DNA from 4 places in the Actinomadura rugatobispora genome. Region 1 is predicted to be linked to each of the others. Evidence: riboswitches for the same ligand, from Rfam matches in the RefSeq annotation. Region 1 holds a riboswitch; each other region holds the start of a gene.
What was found. Region 1 has a riboswitch for cobalamin ahead of ACZ466_RS48340 (ABC transporter substrate-binding protein). Riboswitches for the same ligand answer to the same signal wherever they lie in the genome.

Region 1 (4,953 bases):
CGCGCCAGGTCGCACAGGTGGCGGGCGGCGAGCACCGTCACCGGCAGCACCAGCACGGAAGGGTGCGCGAGCAGCGCCGCCCCCTCCAGCCCGACGGCGGTGGCGGGCAGCAGCCCCGCGGCCAGGGAGAACGAGGCGACCAGCAGCAGTCCCAGGACGAACTCCGGCACCGAATGCAGCAGCACCGCGACCGCGTTGAGCACCCGGTCGAGCCGCGTGCCCTCGCGCAGGCCCGTGACGACGCCCAGCAGCGGCGCCAGCACGATCACGGCGGCCAGCGCCGGCAGGCCCAGCACCGCCGAGTCCAGCACGCGGCGCCCGATCTCCTCCTTCACCGGGACGCCGGTCATCAGAGACCTGCCCGGGTCGCCGGCGAACAGCGCGCCCAGCCACTGCCCGAACCGCTGCCAGGCGGGCTCGTCCAGTCCGAGCCCCTCGCGGAGCGCGGCGACCTGCTCCGGCGTGCCGTGCTCGCCCCGCAGGACGTCGGCGGTGTCACCCGGCAGCAGCGTGCCGAGCGCGAAGACCGCGACCAGCACCGCCAGGCACTGCGCCACCGCGAGCAGGCACCTGCCGGCGGCGTAGCGGCGCACCTCAGCCGAGGGCGACCCGGTCGAACCGGGCCCAGTCGCCGGAGTTGGGCGGGGCCGCGCGCAGCCCGCGCACCGACGCGGAGATCGCGTCGTTGGCGTCGGAGAACGCCCACACCAGCAGGCCGGACTCGTCCCGGGCGATCCGCTGGGCCCGGGCGAGCAGGTCCTGCCGCCGCTTCTCGTCGCGGGTGGTGCGCGCCCGTTCGAGGAGGTCGTCGAAGCGTCCGGAACGGAACCCGGTCATGTTCCGCGCGGCCCCGCCGCGCATGCGCTGCTCCAGGAAGTCGGAGAGCGGCAGCGTCGAGGTGGTGTTGAACGCCGCCACACCGCGCTTCTTGATCTCGCTGAAGTAGGTGGTGGCGGCGAGCGCGCGCGGCGTGATCCGCAATCCGACCTCGCCGAGCTGCCGGGCGATCAGGCTGGCCGCAGGCTCCCACGCCGCGTCGACCGCGCTGGTCTCCAGCGTGACGGCCAGGCCCTCCGCGCCCGCCTCGCGCACGAGTTCCCTGGCGCGATCCACATCGCGTGCGCGCTGGGGGAGGTCGGGCGGATAGCCGCGCAGACCCTTCCCGAACAGGTCGTTGCCGACTTCGCCGTGACCGGCCAGCGCGATCCGTACGAGCGCCTCCCGGTCGATGCCCAGCGCCACGGCCTGGACCAGCCGGGGATCGGAGAAGGGGGCGCGCTCGGTGCGCAGCAGGATCTGCTGCGCCGTGGCCCGCGGAACGGTCAGCAGACGCGTCGACCGCCGTCCATTCAGGCGGTTCACCGAGGCCCCCGACAGGTCCGCCGCGTACTGCACCTGCCCGGACAGCAGCGCGTTGACCCGCGTGGACTCCTCGTTGGCGGGCACGATCTCCAGCTCGGCGATGGACGGCGCGCCCGCCCAGTGCCCCTCCCAGCGCCTGAACAGCGCGGGCCCGCCCGGAGTGAACGAGACGTACCGGAAGGGACCCGAGCCGACCGGTGCGCGGAAGCCGGTGGCGCCCTCCGGGACGATCTCCGTGCCGGGGCCGGCGAACGCCGTGGGGAACGTGAAGTCGGGCCGCTCGAGCGCCAGCGTCAGCGTGCGTTCCCCGGTAGCGCGGCTGGCACCGAAGTCGATCGCCGACAGCAGTTGCTGGGAGGGCGAACCGGTCTCCGGGGCGGCCGCCCGCCGGTAGCTGTAGAGCACGTCCCTGGCGGTGACGGGACGGCCGTCGTGGAACCGCGCCCGCCTCAGCCGGATGTGCCAGCGCGTTCCCGAGGCATCGCTCTCCCAGGACTCGGCCAGGCGCTCACGGACCGACATGTCGTCGTTGTAGGTGCCGAGCGTGTCGAACAGCGCCTTCGCCCGGACCTGGTCGACGAAGTTGGGCGCGACGTGGGGATCGAGGGTCTCCTGCGAACCGCCGGCCGCGAACGCGGCGCGGAAGCGGTTCGTGCCGCCGCCGTCGCCGTTCCCGCCGCAGCCGGTGAGCAGCGCGGGGGACAGGAGCGCCGCTCCGCTCCCGGCCAGCAGGGTGCGCCTGCCGACCGCCCGCCCCCCTCGCCCTTCGCCGGCCCGTTCAGGGGCATGACCGTTCATCGGATCCTTCCCGGGGGTGTCCTCGCCCCCTTCCGGCGGACCGGCGACGGGTCAGTCTCCTGGCTCCCGGATCGTCGCTGGCCCCCGGCCTTCCCACCCGCTCACGCGGGCAGTGGCGTGCGAGGGGGTTCGCTCCCCGGTCACAGTGGCGGGACCGCGCCGGAATCACACCGGCTTCCTGGTCCCCGTCGCCTTTGCGCTGACATTAGACCAGTCGCGCCAATCGGTGCCGTGGAGAGGGTCCCCGCGGCGGTTCCGGTACTTGTCGTTATTGCGACTGTTGTGCAGGTGCCGCATGTGCCACCATGTGCGGTGTAGGCGACGGCGGAACGAGGAAGCCGGTGCGAATCCGGCGCGGTCCCGCCACTGTGATCGGCGAGCGGATCCCGAACCACGCCACTGCCCGCGCCCGCGGGTGGGAAGGCCGGGACGAGCTTCGACCCGAGAGCCAGGAGACTCACGCGGTCGCCTCCTCGAAGGACCTGGGGCGGATCTCCCCAGAGAGGAGAGGGCGACATGCCCATGGGCTCGTCAGGCCCGGCAGCGTGCCGGGTGCCACCGGTGCTGGCATCGCTGCTGTGCGCGGTGCTGCTGGTGGCGGGGTGCGGCGGCGGTACGGAGCGCGCCGGCGGCGCCCGGGGCGGCGCGGTGCCGTCCGGTTTCCCGGTCACGGTGGCCAACTGCGGGGTGACGACGACCTATCAGCGGCCTCCGCAGCGGGCGGTGTCGCTGAACCAGCACGCGACCGAGGTGATGCTGGCACTCGGGCTGGAGAAGTCGATGGTCGGCACCGGCTACCTCGACGACAAGGTTCTACCGGAGTTCCAGGCCGCCTACGACCGGGTGAAGGTGATCTCTGAGGAGTACCCCTCGTTCGAGGCGCTGCTGTCGGCCGAGCCCGATTTCGTCTACGGCGGGTGGGCGAGCACGTTCGAGGAGAAGGAGGGCCGGGGCCGCGCGGTCCTGAAGAAGGCCGGGATCGACACCCATCTCAACATCGAGGAGTGCCCCAAGGGGCCGGTGACCACGGCCACGGTCGAGGAGGAGATCCGGACCGTCGCCAGGATCTTCGGCGTGCCGGACCGGGCCGAGCGGCGGATCGCCTCGCTGCGCACCGTCCTGTCGGGGGTCGAGGGCAGGCTGTCGGGCGCGGCCCCGGTCAAGGTCGCGGTCTACGACAGCGGCGACAAGACCGTGTTCACCGCGGGCGGGGCGGGGATCGGCGACGAGATGATCCGGCTGGCGGGCGGCGCCAACCTGTTCTCCGACGTGAAGAAGGCGTACGGCGACGTCTCCTTCGAGCAGTTCGCCGAGCGGGCGCCCGAGGTCGTGCTCATCTACGACTACGGCGACCGGTCCGCCGAGGACAAGAAGAGGTTCCTGCTGAGCAACCCGGCCCTCAAGGACGTCCCGGCGATCAGGAACAGGCGGTTCGCGGTGCTGCCGCTGTCGTCCACGGTGACCGGTGTGCGGGTGGCGGCCGCGGTCGAGTCGCTGGCCCGGCAGCTGCACCCGGACCGCTTCGCGTGACCGGCGTCGCCGACCGGCCCGCGACCGGGAGCGTTGCGGGCACGGCGGCCGTGCGACGCCGAGCCCGCGTCCCGTTTCCGCTGGTGCTGGCGCTGCTGGCGGCGCTGGTGCTGGTCGCGGCCACGGCGGGGATCGCGGCCGGGTCGGTGCGGGTGCCGCCCGGACAGGTCTGGGGGATCCTGCTGCACCGGCTGCATCCGGTGCTGGCCGAGCCGGTCTGGTCGCCGGTCCGCGAGACGATCGTGCTGGACGTGCGGCTGCCCCGGGTGCTGCTGTGCGGCGTGGTCGGCGCCGGGCTGTCGGTGTGCGGGACGGCGCTGCAGGCCCTGGTGCGCAATCCGCTGGCCGACCCGATGCTGCTGGGGGTCTCCTCCGGTGCCACGGTCGGCGCGGTGCTCGTGGTGGTGTTCCACCTGACCTGGTTCGGGATGTTCTCGCTGCCGCTGGCCGCCTTCGGCGGGGCCCTGCTCGCGCTGATCCTGGTGTATTCGCTGGCCCGGTCCGGGGGCCGGATGACCACGGTGCGCCTGGTGCTGGCGGGCGTGGCCACCGCCGAGGTGCTGTACGCCGTCGCCAGCTACCTGGTCATCACCTCAGACGATCCGCGCGCCGCCGAGTCCGCGCTGCGCTGGATGCTCGGCGGGCTGGCCGGCACCACGTGGACGGTGCTGTGGATCCCCGCGACCGTGGTCCTGGCGGGCACGGCGGTCCTGGTCGGGCTGTCGCGCCCGCTGAACCTGCTGCTGGCCGGGGAGGAGGCCGCCGCCGCCCTGGGCCTGGACGTGCACCGCTTCCGCGCGGCGCTGTTCGTGCTGGTCGCCCTCATGATCGGGACGATGGTGGCGGTCAGCGGCTCGATCGGTTTCGTCGGCCTGATCATGCCGCACGTGGTGCGGTTGCTGGTCGGCGCCGACCACCGCCGCGCCCTGCCCGCCGCCGCGCTGCTGGGCGCGGCCTTCCTGATCGCCGCCGACCTGGCCGCGCGGACCCTGGCCGCCCCCGAGGAGATCCCGGTCGGCATCCTCACCGCCCTGGTCGGCGGCCCCTTCTTCCTTTGGCTGATGAGACGGAGGGCGGCACGGTGAACGGCCCCGGACCGTCCCGCCTGCGGGCCGAGGAGGTGTCGGTCGTCGCCGGCGGGCGGACACTGGTGGACGCGGTCTCCCTCGACGTGGCGCCGGGAGAGGTCGTCGCGCTCGTCGGGCCCAACGGCGCGGGGAAGAGCACGCTGCTGCGCACCTTCTACCGCGCGCTGCGCCCCAC
Region 2 (4,953 bases), 3.6 Mb from region 1:
GCGGTCCATCGGGTGCTTCACCTTGCCCATCTCGGTGACCAGGTCGGCGAGCTCCAGCAGCCGCGGATCGGCGTCCCGGCCGGTGATCACCACATGCTGCGCGCCCGGCCGGTCCTTCAGCGCGGTGAGGACGTCGTCGACGTCGATCCAGCCCCACTTCATCGGGTAGGTGAACTCGTCGAGCACGTAGAACCGGTACGTCTCGGCGGCCAGGTCGCGCTTGATCTGCGCCCAGCCCTCCCGGGCGTCGGCCTCGTGGTCGGCCTCGGTCCCCGGACGCTGGATCCACGACCAACCCTCGCCCATCTTGTTCCAGGTCACCGGGCCGCCCTCGCCGCTGTCGCCGAGGACGCGCAGCGCCCGCTCCTCGCCGATCCGCCACTTGGCCGACTTCACGAACTGGAACACCCCGATCGGCCAGCCCTGGTTCCAGGCGCGCAGCGCCAGCCCGAAGGCCGCGGTCGACTTGCCCTTCCCCGGGCCGGTGTGCACGATCACCAGCGGCCGGTTGCGGCGCTCCCTGGTGGTGAGCCCGTCCTCGGGCACGTACTCCGGCTTTCCCTGCGGCATCGCGTGCTCACGCCACCTTCCCGGACGCGTTCCTGACGTCCCTGACCACCCCGGCCAGGCCGCCGGCGGCGAGGTCCTCCAGCCGCACGGTCTCCGCGCCGAGCCGGGTCCCCAGCTCGGCCGCCATGCCGAGCCGCACCGGCCCGGACTCGCAGTCGACCACGACCGACGCCACCCCGGCCGCGGCCAGCAGCCCCGCCGCCGCGGACGGGTCGGGCCCGTGCGTGAAGCGGCCGTCGGTCACCACCACCAGCAGCGGCCGGCGGGACGGGTCGCGCACCCGCTCCACCCGCAGCGTCTCGGCGGCCCGCAGCAGCCCGGCGGCCAGCGGGGTGCGGCCCCCGGTCGGCAGCCGGCCCAGCCGCCGCGCGCCGGCCTCGACCGACGAGGTCGGCGGCAGCGCCAGCTCGGCCGCGGTGCCCCGGAAGGTGATCAGCCCGACCTTGTCGCGGCGCTGGTAGGCGTCCATCAGCAGGCTGAGCACCGCGCCCTTGACCGCGGTCATCCGCCGCCGCGCCGCCATCGAGCCGCTGGCGTCGACGACGAACAGCACCAGGTTGCCCTCGCGCCCGTCGCGGACCGCCTCCCGCAGGTCGCCGGCCTCGACCACGATCCCGGGACCGGTCCGGCCGCGCGCGTGCTGGTGCGGGGCGGCGGCGTGCAGCGTGGCGCTCAGGTGCAGGCCGCGGGCGCCGGGCCGGGCGCCGGAGACGCGCCCGAACGGGCTGCGCGCCTTGGAGCGGCGGCCGGGCGCGCCGGTGCCGGTACCCGGCACGGTGAACAGCCGGGGCCTGAATGTGGCGCCGGCCTGGGCGGGCTCGCCCTCGCCCGCGTCCCGCTCCTTGGTGGGCAGGCGCTCGTCGGCGGGCCGCTCGCCGTCGTTCACCGAACGGCCGTTGAGCAGGGCGTCCAGGACGCTCAGCACGCCCCCGCCCCCGCCCCCGCCGCCATCGAGGCCGCCCGGTCCGCCGCCGGGGCCGCCGCCCGGCCCGTCGTCGTCGGGCTCGTCGCCGTCGGCGGGCCCGGACCCGTCGTCGCCGGGCCCTTCCTCGGCCTCGGCCGACGCCGGTTCCGGCCGGGGCTCGGGCTCGGGCTCGGGTGGGGCGTCTCCGGGACGGTCCGGGGAGTCGTCGCCGTGCTCCTCCAGGATCTCGTCCAGCTTCTTCTCGTCCAGGCCCGGCGCGTCGAACGGGTCGCGGCGGCGCCGGTGCGGCAGCGCCAGCCGGGCCGCGGTCCGCACGTCCTCGGCGGTGACCACGGTGCGCCGGTGCCAGGCGGCCAGCGCCATCGCGGCCCGGGCCGTCACCAGGTCGGCGCGCAGCCCGTCCACCTCGAAGGCGGCGCAGACGGCGGTGATCTGGCGGAGCGCGGCGTCGGTGAGCTCCACCCGGGGCAGCCGGGACTGCGCGGAGGCGATCCGGGCGGCCAGCTCGGCCTCGGCCACGCCCCAGCGGGCGGCGAAGCGGACCGGGTCGCGCTCGTAGTCCAGCCGCCGCCGCACGACCTCGGCGCGCTCGGCGGGGTCGCGGGTCGCGGCGACCTCCACGGTGAGCCCGAACCGGTCGAGCAGCTGCGGGCGCAGCTCGCCCTCCTCCGGGTTCATGGTGCCGACCAGCAGGAACCGGGCGGCGTGCCGGACCGAGACGCCCTCGCGCTCGACGTGCGACTCGCCCATCGCGGCGGCGTCCAGGAGCAGGTCGACCAGGTGGTCGTGCAGCAGGTTGACCTCGTCGACGTACAGCGCGCCGCGGTGCGCGGCGGCCAGCAGTCCGGGCTCGTACGCCTTCACGCCCTCGGTGAGGGCGCGCTCGATGTCCAGGGAGCCGGTGAGGCGGTCCTCGGAGGCGCCGACGGGCAGCTCGACCAGCCGTGCGGGCCGCTGCTCGGCTCCGGCCGGCCCGACCGGCGCCGGAGCCGCGGGAGCGGCCGCACGGGCGCCGGTGTCGTCGGCCGGCTCATCGGCGGGCTCGGGGGCCGCGTCGAAGGCGCCGTCCTCGTCCGGCTCGCCGTCGAACACGGCGTGCGGGCCGTCCGGGCAGGCCGGGTCGGGGTCGCGGGGGTCGCAGGAGAACCGGCAGCCCGCCACCACCGGCACCGACGGCAGCAGGTCGGCCAGCGCCCGCACGATCGTCGACTTGGCGGTGCCCTTCTCACCGCGGACCAGCACGCCGCCCACGCCCGGAGAGACCGCGTTGACCAGCAGTGCGAGCTTGAGGTCGTCCATGCCGACGACGGCGGAAAAGGGGTAGCGCGCCTGGTGGGGCTGCCCGTCGGCGCCCGCGCGGCTCATCGGCCCATCAGATAGGGCGGCATGCCTCATCGTCCTTCCCTCGGGTGTCCACGCCCGTGGCTGTCCTTCCAAGGGACGCCCCCAGAGGCTCGGCGGTGCCCGCGAGTGGTGTCACTCGGTTCACCGCGGTCGCCCGCGTCCCTCCGACGGCCGGAGTCTCCTGGCTCCCGGATCGCCACTCCCCCTCAGCCTTCCAGCGTCGCCGCCGTGGCCGAACGCGAGGGGGAGCTCCCCATGGTCACAGTTGCGGGACAGCCCCGGATTCGCACCGGGTTCCTCCGCTTCCGTCGCCTGCACAGGATGGCATACCGGTAGGAACCGCCCAAGTCGCGGTGGGGTGAGAGCGTCCGGGCACCCGTGTCCGGAGGCGTGCCGGGAACGTGTTCTACCGCCGGCTCCGCGCGCCGGCGGCCGAGGTGGAGAAGGCGCGAACCGCCCGCCCCCGGCCGTTCAGCCGAGCGGCGGCGGCGCGGGCGCGGGGGCCGGGACGACGGCCCGGTAGGGCGCGCGGAGCAGGTCGGCCGGAAGCTGGACGGCGGCGGGCACGGTGAACCAGACCGCCTTGCCGCGCGCCCTCGGCAGGCACCGCGACATGGTCCGCAGCATGCCCCAGCGGCCCTCCGACAGCTCCTGGACGATGCTCAGCCCGCGGCCGTAGTCGCCGGAGGTCCAGGAGTAGCCGGGGAGGCGGGCGGCGGCGTCGCGGTCGAACACCGCGCAGCGCAGCTCGCCGCCGGACGCGCCGCCGGCGTAGAGCCACAGCTCGTGCGGGCCCCGGTCGGCGGCGTGCTGGTGGGCGTTGGTGGCCAGCTCGCTGGCCATCAGCTTGGCGTCGGCGATGGCCGCGCGGGACGCTCCGGCCTCGGCCAGCGCCTCGGCCAGGACCGAGCGGGCGTACCGGGCGCAGCCCGGCCCCTCGGGGAGCGCCCAGGCCCGCCCTAGCGGCGGCGGGCACTCCGACGGGACGACCGGTACCACCACCTCGTCGACGCGGGCCTCCGCGGCGCTCAGCCGGGCGCGCCACCCGGCGTGGCCCGCGTGGCCGGGGCGGCCCCCTCGGCCGTCGGGGCCCTCCCGGCGGTCGCGCCGGTCGCGGGCGTCGTCCCGGGCGCCCTTCCGGCCCGCCGTACCGGCGGAACGGAGCATCGGCGCCCCGCCTCCGGAGTCGTCGGCGGCGGCGACGCCGTCCGCGGAGCCCGCCGTCGCTGGTCCGGCTGTCTCTGGTGAGGTCTTCACGGGACCCTCCCGCATCACGTCCGTGGTGCCCGGACTCGCCAACACTGCCACTCGCCTGGCCTGTGCCACTACTGTCCCGTTACGTTCCGCTCACAGGCGATCACGTTTCCTCAGCTTCGCGTGAGAATCTCACTCACGCAACACGCTTCGCAAGATTGGCGTTACCGGCATGCTCGTTTGTGTTGAACGGAACGGACCGAATCGGGAGACTCTCGGCTCATGACGTATCGGCCCACCGTGCGCGGTCGCCGGCTGGCCCGGGAGCTTCGCAGGCTGCGAGAGGCGCAGGGTCTCACCCTGCAGGAGGTGGCGGACCGGCTGGACTGGTCGCGGGCCACCGTCTCGCGGCTGGAGACGGGGCAGACCCGGCCCAAGCCCAACGACATCGCGGACATACTCGATCTGTACGGCGTGCCCAGCCCCGCCCGGGACGCGCTCATCAACCTGGCGCGGGAGGCGGGCCAGCGCGGCTGGTGGACCGCCTATGCCGACGTGTTCACCGGCAGCTACGTGGCCCTGGAGGACGAGGCCTCGCAGATCCGCACCTGGGACCCCCAGCTGATCCACGGGCTGCTGCAGACCGAGGACTACGCCCGGTCCGTGATCACCGCGGGCCGGATGCTGCCCACCCCCGAGGACATCGAGCGCCGGATCGACGCCCGCAGGGCCCGGCAGGCGCTGCTGGAACGGGAGCAGGCGCCCCGGGTGCACCTGATCTTCGACGAGGGCGTGCTGCACCGGCCGATCGGCGGGCCGGAGGTGATGGCGGAACAGCTCGTCCAGCTGGGCGCGATGGCCTCCCGGCCCAGGATCACCCTCCAGGTGCTGCCGTTCGACGCAAAAGAACATGCCGGACT
Region 3 (4,953 bases), 3.7 Mb from region 1:
AGCCGCACCACGTCCGGGATCTCCCGCCCGAACACGCCGTCGCAGACGGTCTTGGCGCCCGCGACGTCCCAGCCCGCGGCCTCCATGCCCTCGACCAGCGTGCGCGCGAGCCGCTCCAGGAGGTCGACGGCGTCGGAGGCGGTGCGGGCGGGGCCGTCGGCGAGGGCGGTCAGCGCGGACAGGTCGGCCTCGACCCGGCGGCCCGGGTCGGCCAGCAGCGCCTTCTCGTCCAAGCCGAACTCGGCGGCCAGCACCGCGCGCAGCCCCGGCATCGCGCCCGCGACCCCGCCCCACACCTGCGCCGCCCGCAACACGGCCAGCACCAGGTTGACGCGCGCCTCGTCCACCGGCCGCCGCCCCAGGATGTGCAGGCCGTCGCGGATCTGCACGTCCTTGATCTCGCACAGGTACCCGTCGATGTGCAGGATGAAGTCATCGAACTGCGACTCGTCCGGCATCTCGTCCTGGTGCAGGTCGTGGTGCAGCTGGGCGGCCTGCACCAGCGTCCAGATCTGCGCCCGGACGGCCGGGAGCTTGCCCGGATCGAGGTCGGCGACGGTGGCGTACTCGTCCAGCAACTGCTCCAGCTTGGCCAGGTCGCCGTACGACTCGGCGCGCGCCATCGGCGGCACCAGGTGGTCGACGACGGTGGCGTGGCCGCGCCGCTTGGCCTGCGTGCCCTCCCCGGGGTCGTTCACGATGAACGGGTAGATCAGCGGCAGGTCGCCGAGGACGGCGTCGGGGGCGCAGCCGTCCGACAGCCCGAGGCCCTTGCCGGGCAGCCACTCCAGCGTGCCGTGCTTGCCCAGGTGGACGACCGCGTCCGCGCCGAACTCCTCGTCCAGCCAGCGGTAGGCGGCCAGGTAGTGGTGCGACGGCGGCAGGTCGGGGTCGTGGTAGATCGCCACCGGGTTCTCGCCGAAGCCCCGCGGCGGCTGGATCATCAGGATCACGTTCCCGAACCGCAGCGAGGCGAGCACGATGTCCTCGCCGTCCACGTACAGCTCGCCGGGCGGCTCGCCCCAGTGCTCCCGGACGCCCTCGCGCAGCGGCCCCGGCAGCGCCTCGAACCAGGACCGGTAGTCCTCAAGCCGGACCCGCGACGGTGCCTGGCTCAACTGCTCCTCGGTGAGCCACTCCACGTCGTGGCCCCCGGCCGCGATCAGCCGGTGGATCAGCGGGTCGCCGTCGTCGGGGTCGCGCCACAGCTCGTCGTCGCCGCCCAGGTCGTACCCGGCGGCGGCCATCTCCCGCAGCAGCCCGACCGCGGACACGGGCGTGTCCAGCCCGACCGCGTTCCCGACCCGCGAATGCTTGGTCGGATAGGACGACAGGACGACCGCGACCCGCTTCTCCCCGTTCGGCCGGTGCCGGAGCCGGGCGTGCCGCACCGCGATCCCCGCCACCCGGTCCGCCCGCCCCGGATCGGCCACGTACACGGGAACGCCGTCCGGGCCCTCCTCCTTGAACGAGAACGGCACCGAGATCAACCGGCCGTCGAACTCGGGAATCGCGACCTGCATGGCCGCGTCCATCGGCGTCAGCGCCCCGTCCGACGCCTCCCACACCGCCCGGCTGGAGGTCAGGCACAGCCCCTGGACGACCGGCACGTCCAGCCCGGCCAGCGCGCCCGCGTCCCAGGAGTCCTCGTCACCGCCCGCCGACGCGTCCGCCGCGACCGCGCCGCCCCCGGCCAGGACGGTCGCGACCAGCGCGTCCGCCCGTCCCAGCAGCTCCAGCAACCCCTCCTCCGCACCCCGCAGCGACCCGCAGAAGACCGGCAGCGCGTTGGCTCCCCGCGCCTCGATGCGCTCGCACAGCACGTCCACGAAGGCCGTGTTCCCCGACAGCTCGTGCGCCCGGTAGAAGACGACCCCCACCGTCGGGCGGCCCGGCTCCACCCTGGGCTCGCCGTGCAAACCGTACGATGGCATCGGAACCGGCGGCGCGAACCCCTCACCCGTCAGCAGCACCGTGTCGCTGAGGAAACGGGCCAGTTCCCGCAGGTTGGTGACACCGCCCTCGCGCAGGTAGTCCAGCGCCTCCGCCGCCACTCCGGCCGGGACGGTCGACAGCGCCATCAGCTCGGCGTCCGGATCGGCCTCCCCGCCCAGCAGCACCAGCGGCAGGCCCAGCCCGCGCAGCCGCTCCACGCCCTCCGGCCAGGTCTTGCGCCCGCCCAGCAGCCGCACGACGGCGACGTCGGCGCCCTCGGCCAGGGCCGCGAGCTCGTCGAGCCCGATCCGGACCGGATTGGCGGTCACATATCCCGCGTCCGCCGCCCGCGCGGCGAGAAGTTCGGTGTCGGCCGTGGACAGCAGCAGGGCACGCATCATCGGCAAGCCTCCCCCGGGGTCTCCGCGCCCCGGCTCGGTGAAGAGGTCGGCGACGGCACGGAGTCTCCTGGCTCCCGGATCGGCGTCCTCCCCCGGCCTTCCAGCGTCTCCGCCGTGGCCCTGAGCGAGAGAGGACTCCCCGGTCACAGTTGCGGGACAGCTCCGGATTCACACCGGATTCCTCACCCGCCGTCGCCCGCCATCGTAGCCCGCGCCCCATATGCGAAGTCAGCACCCCTAGGCGCGGGCCCGCTGCTTCTCCCGGACGCGCCGGAACACATGATCGAGGCCGCGCCGCTCCTCGAAGTACACCCCGAGCAGGTAGGGCTGCCAGCCGCCGTCCCGGTGCGGCACATGCAATGGGTGCACCTCGCGCTGGGGGTCCGCACCCAGTTCCTCCAGGCAGCCGCCGCACAGCGGGCGGGGCCGGGCCTCCTGGCCGTACACCGCGGTCGCGGGTCCGTGCAGGGGGTTCAGCCAGCAGAACGGCACGTTCCCGTCCACGGGGACGCCGGTGTCCAGCACCATCCGCGCCACCCGGCACAGCACGACCGCCACGAAATGATCCGGCCAACCGCCCGTGTACGCGACCGCCCGGGGTGCCAGCTCCTTCGTGATCGTGTCGGCCGCCTCCAGGCACGCGACCGCCTGCTCCCGCGCGGGCCCGCCGGGAACCCCGGCCTCCAGCCGCTCCCGCAACGCGTTTCGCTCCTCCTTGAACCGCCCGCGCAGCTCCCCGGAGCCCAGCTTCTCGAACGGGCTGTACGGGGTCTTTCCTCGCACCACCATGACGATCTTGCGCAGCACCCACAGCAGGATGATCATCAGCACGCCGAGCACGACCCCGACGATGATCGCCCCGTCCCGCAGGCCGGTCCAGAACGGCTCCTCCAGGAGCGCGGCGCCCTCCGTCGCCTGGAGATGCAGCATGAACCCGGCCAGGCCCACCGCGATCAGGACGACCGCCAAGCCGACCATCCCGCCGTACCAGGTGCCCCGCACCTCATCGGTCCGCTCGGTGGCGAACCCGCGCCGCCACACCGGGACGTACCCCGCCACCAAGGCGATCAGCAGCGGCACCCCGCCCACCGCGACCCCGGCGAACCGCCGGTACGACTCCAACTCCTGCGCGTCCAACGCCCGTCACTCCCCGATGTCGCGCCGCCCTGGACCGCAGGCTACGCGCCTGGACGATCAAGGAGGGACAAGACCGCCCGAACAGGTGCGTCCGGGAAATCCCTGGGTAGGGGGACGGCATGTCCACCCAAGCGGTCCCTCCCGCGACCGACCGTCCGGTCGTCGGGTCCTACGGCAAGTACGAGGGCGCTCAGCGAGCGGTCGACTTCCTGTCCGACGAGAAGTTCCCGGTCGAACGAACGGCGATCATCGGCTCCGACCTGAAGATGGTCGAGACCGTCCTGGGCCGCCTCACCAAGGGCCGCGCCGCCCTCGCCGGCGCGGGCAGCGGCGCCTGGTTCGGCCTACTGGTCGGCCTCCTGCTCACCCTGTTCACCGCCAACCACAGCGACGTGTTCGGGCTGCTGCTCGGCGGCGTCCTGTTCGGCGCCGTCTTCGGGGCGGTCTTCGGCTTCATCGCCCACGCCGTCACCGGCGGCCGCCGCGACTTCACCTCCCGCAGCCAGATCGTCGCCGGCCGCTACGACGTCGTCGCCGACGCCGAGGTCGCCGAGGACGCCAAGAACATGCTCATCAAGCTCGCCTGGCGCGAAGACTGACCGGACGCGATCCCACGACGGCCGAGCACCCTCCGACCTGTGAATTCCTGGGGAATTGCGGTTCCGGGGCAGGATCGTTGGATTGTCCGCTTGCTCCCGGGTCCCCATCCGCTGACCACCGTTCCGATTCTCCGCACGGCTCGAACCGGTTGACCGCCTACTTTGCGGCTCGTCGTGGCTTTTGGGCTCCTGGGCCGTAGGTTGGGGTCGGGTCTTTGGCGGTTTGGAGCCGTTGCCAGCGGATGTGGGCCGGAGGTTGCGGGTTGCTGGTTGAGGGTGCCGTGGTGGCGGACCGGTATCGGGTGGCCGAGCTGCTGGGTGAGGGCGCCATGGGCCAGGTGTGGCGAGGCGAGGACCTCCGGCTGGACCGGCCGGTGGCGGTCAAGGTGCTGCAACCGCATCTGATGCACGGCTCCCTCCGGGAGCAGGCGCTGGCCCGGTTCGAGCGGGAGGGGCGGGCGGCGGCGCGGCTGGCGCACCGCAACATCGCCGTCGTCCATGACGTCGGCGAGCATGACGGGCTGTCCTATCTGGTGCTGGAGTTCCTGCACGGCCGTGATCTGAAGAGCCTGCTGCGCGACCATCCCGGCGGGCTGCCGATCGAGGATGTGCTGGAGTACGGGGCGCAGGCCGCCGAGGGCCTGGCCGCCGCGCACGCCGCCGGGATCGTTCACCGCGACGTCAAGCCCGCCAACCTCATGCTCAGTGGCGACGGGACGGTGAAGGTCTGCGACTTCGGTATCGCCCGGCTGCACGGCGCCACCACCGGCCTGACCGGCGATGCCAGTATCGGCACCTTGGCCTACATGGCGCCCGAGCAGATCATGGGGCAGCCCGTCGACCACCGCGCCGACCTGTACGCCCTCGGCGCCACCGTGTTC
Region 4 (4,953 bases), 6.2 Mb from region 1:
TCGATGCACGCGGCGAAGCAGATGAGGTTGAGGAGGAAGGAGCGGCGGTCGGCGGGTGTTCGCAGCTCGGCGAGGGCTCCAATGGAGTCGATCCAGCGGAAGCAGAACTCCGCCTTGGCCTTGATGGACGGGATGTGCTCGATGGCCGCGAACGCCCGCGCGCGCTCGTCGGCGTCGGGAAGGTAGGTGTCCAGCAGGGTCAGGTAGAACTGGACGTGCACCGCCTCCTCGAACAGCTGCCGTGACAGGTACAGCCTGGCCTCGGGGGCGTTCAGGTGTTTGTAGAGGTTCAGGACGAGGTTGTTGGCCACGATTGAGTCGCCGGTGGCGAAGAAGGCGACCAGCCGGTTGACCAGGTGGACTTCCTCGGGGGTGAGCTTGGTCAGGTCGGGGAGGTCCGAGGCGAGGTCGACCTCCTCTACCGTCCAGGTGTTGCGGATGGCGGCGCGGTAGCGCTCGTAGAAGTCGGGGTAGCGCATGGGCCGGAGGGTGAGGTCCATGCCCGGGTCCAGGAGCGTCACTGGCACGCCTCGCAGGTCTCGGGGTTCTCCAGGGAGCACATGACTGCTTCCTCGGGGGCGGTGACCGTTGTCTGGGTGATGCGGGTCGCGGGGCGCGAACGCAGGTAGTAGGTCGTTTTCAGGCCGCTGCGCCATGCGTAGGCGTACATCGAGGAGAGCTTGCCTATGGTGGGCGTCTCCATGAAGAGGTTCAGCGACTGGCTCTGGTCGATGTAGGGCGTGCGGGCCGCGGCAAGGTCGATGAGGGACTTCTGGGGGAGTTCCCAGGCGGTCCTGTAGAGGGTGCGGAGTTCCTCGGGAAGGTCGACGATCCCCTGGACCGACCCGTTGGAGCGCTTGATGGCGTCCCGGACGGCGGGCGTCCACAGGCCCAGCTGTTTGAGGTCCTTCACCAGGTAGCCGTTGATCTGGAGGAACTCGCCCGACAGCGTCTCGCGCTTGAACAGGTTGGACACCTGCGGCTCGATGCACTCGTAGCAGCCCGCGATGGACGCGATCGTGGCGGTCGGCGCGATCGCGATCAGCAGCGAGTTGCGCAGCCCGACCTCGGCGACCCGGGCCCGCAGCGCGTCCCACTCGGCGGCGCGGGACGGCGACGCGTCCGGGAAGTGGTCCGGGTGGAGCGTGCCGCGCGCGGTGCGGGTGCTCGCGTACGCGGGCAGCGGCCCGTTCTCGGCCGCCAGGTCGGCGGACGCCCCGTAGGCCGCCAGCGCGATCTCCTCGGCGATCCGGGTGGACAGCTCCAGCGCCTCGGCCGAGTCGAACGGCAGCCGCAGCGTGAAGAACACGTCCGCCAGCCCCATCACGCCCAGCCCGACCGGCCGCCACCGCCGGTTGGCGTCCGCGGCCTCCGGGGTCGGGTAGAAGCCGCGGTCGATCGTGCGGTCCAGGAAGCGGACGGCGGTGCGGACGGTGGACCGCAGCCGCTCCCAGTCCACCCCGTCCGGGCTGCTGCCGTGTGGGGGGCGACCCCCACGCCCCCGCACGAGGTGCGCGGCGAGGTTGACCGAGCCGAGGTTGCACACGGCGGTCTCGTCGCCGCCGGTCACCTCCAGGATCTCGGTGCACAGGTTGGACAGGTGGACGACGCGGTCCGGCTCGGCGGTCTGGTTGCAGGCCCGGTTGGCGGCGTCCTTGAAGGTCATCCAGCCGTTGCCGGTCTCGGCGAGCGTCCGCATCATGCGCCCGTAGAGGCGGCGCGCGGGGACCCGCCGCACGTACCGGCCCTCCTCCTCGGCGCGCCGGTACGCGGCGTCGAAGTCCTCGCCCCACAGGTCGGTGAGCTCGGGCACCTCCTTGGGGTCGAACAGCGACCAGGTCCCGTCGGCCTCGACCCGGCGCATGAACTCGTCGGGGATCCAGTTGGCGAGGTTGAGGTTGTGGGTGCGGCGGGCGTCCTCGCCGGTGTTGTCGCGCAGCTCCAGGAACTCCTCGACGTCGGCGTGCCAGGGCTCCAGGTAGACGCAGGCGGCGCCCTTGCGGCGGCCGCCCTGGTTGACGGCGGCGACGGAGGCGTCGAGGGTGCGCAGCCACGGGACGATCCCGTTGGAGTGCCCGTTGGTGCCGCGGATCAGCGACCCGCGGGAGCGGATCCGCGTCCAGGAGACGCCGATGCCGCCCGCGTACTTGCTGAGCCGCGCGACCTGCCCGTACCGCTCGTAGATCGACTCCAGCTCGTCGCGGGGCGAGTCGAGCAGGAAGCACGACGACAGCTGGGGGCGGGCGGCGGCGGAGTTGAACAGGGTGGGGGAGCTGGGCAGGTACGACAGGGTGCTGAGCAGCCCGTACAGTTCGGCGGCCTCGGCGGTGCCATCGACGTGCTCGCCCGAGGGGGGACGACCCCCCACGCCCCCCGGAGCGACTTCGTCGCATGCGAGGCCGCAGGCGACGCGGAGCAGGAAGTGCTGGGGTCGTTCCAGGACGCGGCGGGTGCTCGGGTGCCGCAGCAGGTAGCGGTCGTAGAGGGTGCGGAGCCCGAAGTACTCGAAGCGGTCGTCGGCGGACTCGTCGATCAGCGCGTCCAGCTCGGCGGCGCGGGCGGCGACGAACGCGGCGGACGCGTCGGCCAGCAGGCCCTGGGCGTGCGTGGCCGCGATCGACTCGGAGAAGGTCCGCACCCCTTCCGCCGCGGCCTCGTCGGCGATCTTCAGGCCGAGCAGGCGGGCGGCGACCTTGGAGTAGGCGGGTTCGGCGGCGACCAGGGCGGCGGCCTCGGCGATCGCCTGGTCGCGGTGCCCGGCGTCGCCGCGTACGGCCGCCAGGACCCGTTCCGGGTCGGCCCCGGGCAGGCCCGCGCAGGCCCGCTCCACCTCCGCGGCCCACCGGGCGCGGTCGTCGTTCAGGGGACGGGCGGGCGGTGCGATGACGTGCTGTGTCACGTGTTCTGCTCTCTCCCTCGCGAGCTGCTCGCCTCGCCGGGGGGCGCGCACGCGAACGGGAGCACGGCGGCGCGCCGTGCCCGTCCACCGGCCCTCCCGCGAGGCCTGGACGAACATCGGTGCGGGCAGGTCTTCGGACTCGCGGGCACCACGCCTCCGGTCGTCCGGAGTCCGTGACCTAGTGGCCGTCGCTTCCCGGCGCGCCACCTGGGGGTGGGCGCGCCAGTGCCGATGACGGCGGTCGTTCCCGCTCACCGCTGCGGGGCAGTCCCGGAATTGGCGGCGCCGATGGCGTGCGGCGCCCCGCACCGGGTTCCCTCTTACGACGCCCGCGCCGCTCGGCGGCGCCGGGCGAACCAGCACGGGCAAGACCCTACATCTAGTCGATCGATCTTGCGACAACCCCATATGTTGGGCGTGTTGGGCGCTACCCGGGGGGAGGTATAGAGATCGCGCACCGGGAGTGGGACGATGGGCGGGCCATGTCCCCGCACCCGCCGCATCCGCTCTTCCGGACCTCGCGGGCGGTCGCCTTCGCCGCCGTCTGCGTCACGCTGGCGACCCTGGGACACACCCTGACCTCCACCGCCGCGGTCCCGCTCTGGGCGATCGCGGCCGGATTCGGCGGGGTGCTGGCGGTGACACTGGCGCTGGCGGGCCACGAGCGCTCGCTGGCCACGATCCTGGGCGGGCTTCTGGGCGGCCAGTTCGCGCTGCACAGCCTGTACGCGGCGGCCACCGCCCCGCCCCTGCCCGCCGATCCGGCGGCGGTGGAACGGCACCACGCGGTCGCGTCCCTCCCCGGGCACGAGTCGAGCTTGGCGATGACCCTCGCGCACGTGGTCGCGGCCGTCGTCTCGGCCTGGTGGCTGCGGCGCGGCGAACGGGCCGCCTGGACGCTGGCCCGGCGCGTCATGGTGCTGGCCGGGCGGCCGTTGCGGGTCCTGCTGGCGCTGCTCGGCGCCGAACCGGCGGCGCCCGCGCCCCGTACCCCGGTGGTGAGGGCGGTCGTCCCGGCCGCCTCCGCCGGTGGCGTTCTCCGGCACCAGGTCGTACGGCGGGGCCCGCCCCGGCGTTCGAGGGCGCTCGCGCACGGCTGACCCCGGGTAGGGACGGCCGGCGGACGAGCGCCGTACGCCACCGGGCACGCCGCCTCTCGGCGCGCCCGGCTTTCCCGTACGTCTCGAACGCCCGATCGGAGACTTCCCATGCCCATGCGCGCCCATTCCCGTGCCGTCCGCAGATCCGCGGCGGTCGCGGCCCTGACCGCCGTGTCGGTGACCGGCCTGGCCACCGGCGCCGCCGCGCACGTCACCGCCAACCCCCGCACCGCCGAGCAGGGCTCGTTCGCCAAGGTGTCCTTCCGGGTGCCGAACGAGCGCGACGACGCCGAGACCGTCAAGCTGGTGATCGACATGCCCGCCGGCCACCCGATCGAGCACGTGTCGGTGCGCCAGGTGCCCGGCTGGACGGTCAAGGTCGAGAAGGCGAAGCTCGCGGCCCCCGTCAAGATCGAGGGCGGCGAGCTGACCGAGGCCGTCTCCCGGATCACCTGGTCCGGCGGGAAGATCGGCGCCGGGCGGTTCGAGGAGTTCGACGTCTCGATGGGGCCGCTGCCGTCCAACGCGGAGCGGGTGCTGTTCAAGGCCGAGCAGACCTACTCCAGCGACGAGGTCGTGAAGTGGGACCAGGATCCCGGCAGCGGCCAGAACGAACCGGAGCACCCCGCGCCGGAACTCAAGCTCACCCCGAAGGGCGCCCCGGCCGGCCCGGCCGGCGCCGCGCTGATCACCGCCCAGCCCGCGCGCGCCGTCCTGGCCGGCGACGACTCCGCCGACGGCACCGCCCGCCTCCTCGGCGGCCTGGGCCTCGCGGTCGGGATCGCGGGCCTCGGCGTCGGCGCCTTCGGACTCACCCGTGCAAGGAGGCACGCATGACCATCCGTCCCACTCTGCTCCGCACCGGGCTGGCGGGCGCGCTCGCGGCGGCGACGCTGACGCTGGGCGCGGCGCCCGCGTCCGCGCACACCGCCCTGAAGTCGTCCGACCCGAAGT

Region 2: it holds a riboswitch for cobalamin, as region 1 does, so the genes downstream of both, ACZ466_RS08385 (magnesium chelatase subunit D family protein) here and ACZ466_RS48340 (ABC transporter substrate-binding protein) in region 1, are expected to answer to the same signal.
Region 3: it holds a riboswitch for cobalamin, as region 1 does, so the genes downstream of both, cobN (cobaltochelatase subunit CobN) here and ACZ466_RS48340 (ABC transporter substrate-binding protein) in region 1, are expected to answer to the same signal.
Region 4: it holds a riboswitch for cobalamin, as region 1 does, so the genes downstream of both, ACZ466_RS19950 (ribonucleoside-diphosphate reductase subunit alpha) here and ACZ466_RS48340 (ABC transporter substrate-binding protein) in region 1, are expected to answer to the same signal.

Annotation. Positions count from the first base shown of each region.
Region 1 covers NZ_AP029191.1:10,819,037-10,823,989, forward strand. The annotation lists gene ACZ466_RS48330 (ABC transporter permease) at 1-593, opposite strand, end outside; gene ACZ466_RS48335 (ABC transporter substrate-binding protein) at 595-2,160, opposite strand; cobalamin riboswitch at 2,205-2,377, opposite strand; cobalamin riboswitch at 2,439-2,637, shown strand; gene ACZ466_RS48340 (ABC transporter substrate-binding protein) at 2,722-3,690, shown strand; gene ACZ466_RS48345 (FecCD family ABC transporter permease) at 3,687-4,775, shown strand; gene ACZ466_RS48350 (ABC transporter ATP-binding protein) at 4,745-4,953, shown strand, end outside.
Region 2 covers NZ_AP029191.1:2,017,883-2,022,835, forward strand. The annotation lists gene cobO (cob(I)yrinic acid a,c-diamide adenosyltransferase) at 1-570, opposite strand, end outside; gene ACZ466_RS08385 (magnesium chelatase subunit D family protein) at 578-2,860, opposite strand; cobalamin riboswitch at 3,014-3,139, opposite strand; gene ACZ466_RS08390 (ATP-binding protein) at 3,311-4,096, opposite strand; gene ACZ466_RS08395 (helix-turn-helix domain-containing protein) at 4,316-4,953, shown strand, end outside.
Region 3 covers NZ_AP029191.1:2,067,270-2,072,222, forward strand. The annotation lists gene cobN (cobaltochelatase subunit CobN) at 1-2,336, opposite strand, end outside; cobalamin riboswitch at 2,374-2,545, opposite strand; gene ACZ466_RS08630 (Asp23/Gls24 family envelope stress response protein) at 2,574-3,473, opposite strand; gene ACZ466_RS08635 (general stress protein) at 3,593-4,072, shown strand; gene ACZ466_RS08640 (serine/threonine-protein kinase) at 4,336-4,953, shown strand, end outside.
Region 4 covers NZ_AP029191.1:4,537,826-4,542,778, reverse strand. The annotation lists gene ACZ466_RS19955 (ribonucleotide-diphosphate reductase subunit beta) at 1-521, opposite strand, end outside; gene ACZ466_RS19950 (ribonucleoside-diphosphate reductase subunit alpha) at 518-2,899, opposite strand; cobalamin riboswitch at 3,007-3,275, opposite strand; gene ACZ466_RS19945 (MFS transporter) at 3,382-3,999, shown strand; gene ACZ466_RS19940 (YcnI family copper-binding membrane protein) at 4,108-4,836, shown strand; gene ACZ466_RS19935 (copper resistance CopC family protein) at 4,833-4,953, shown strand, end outside.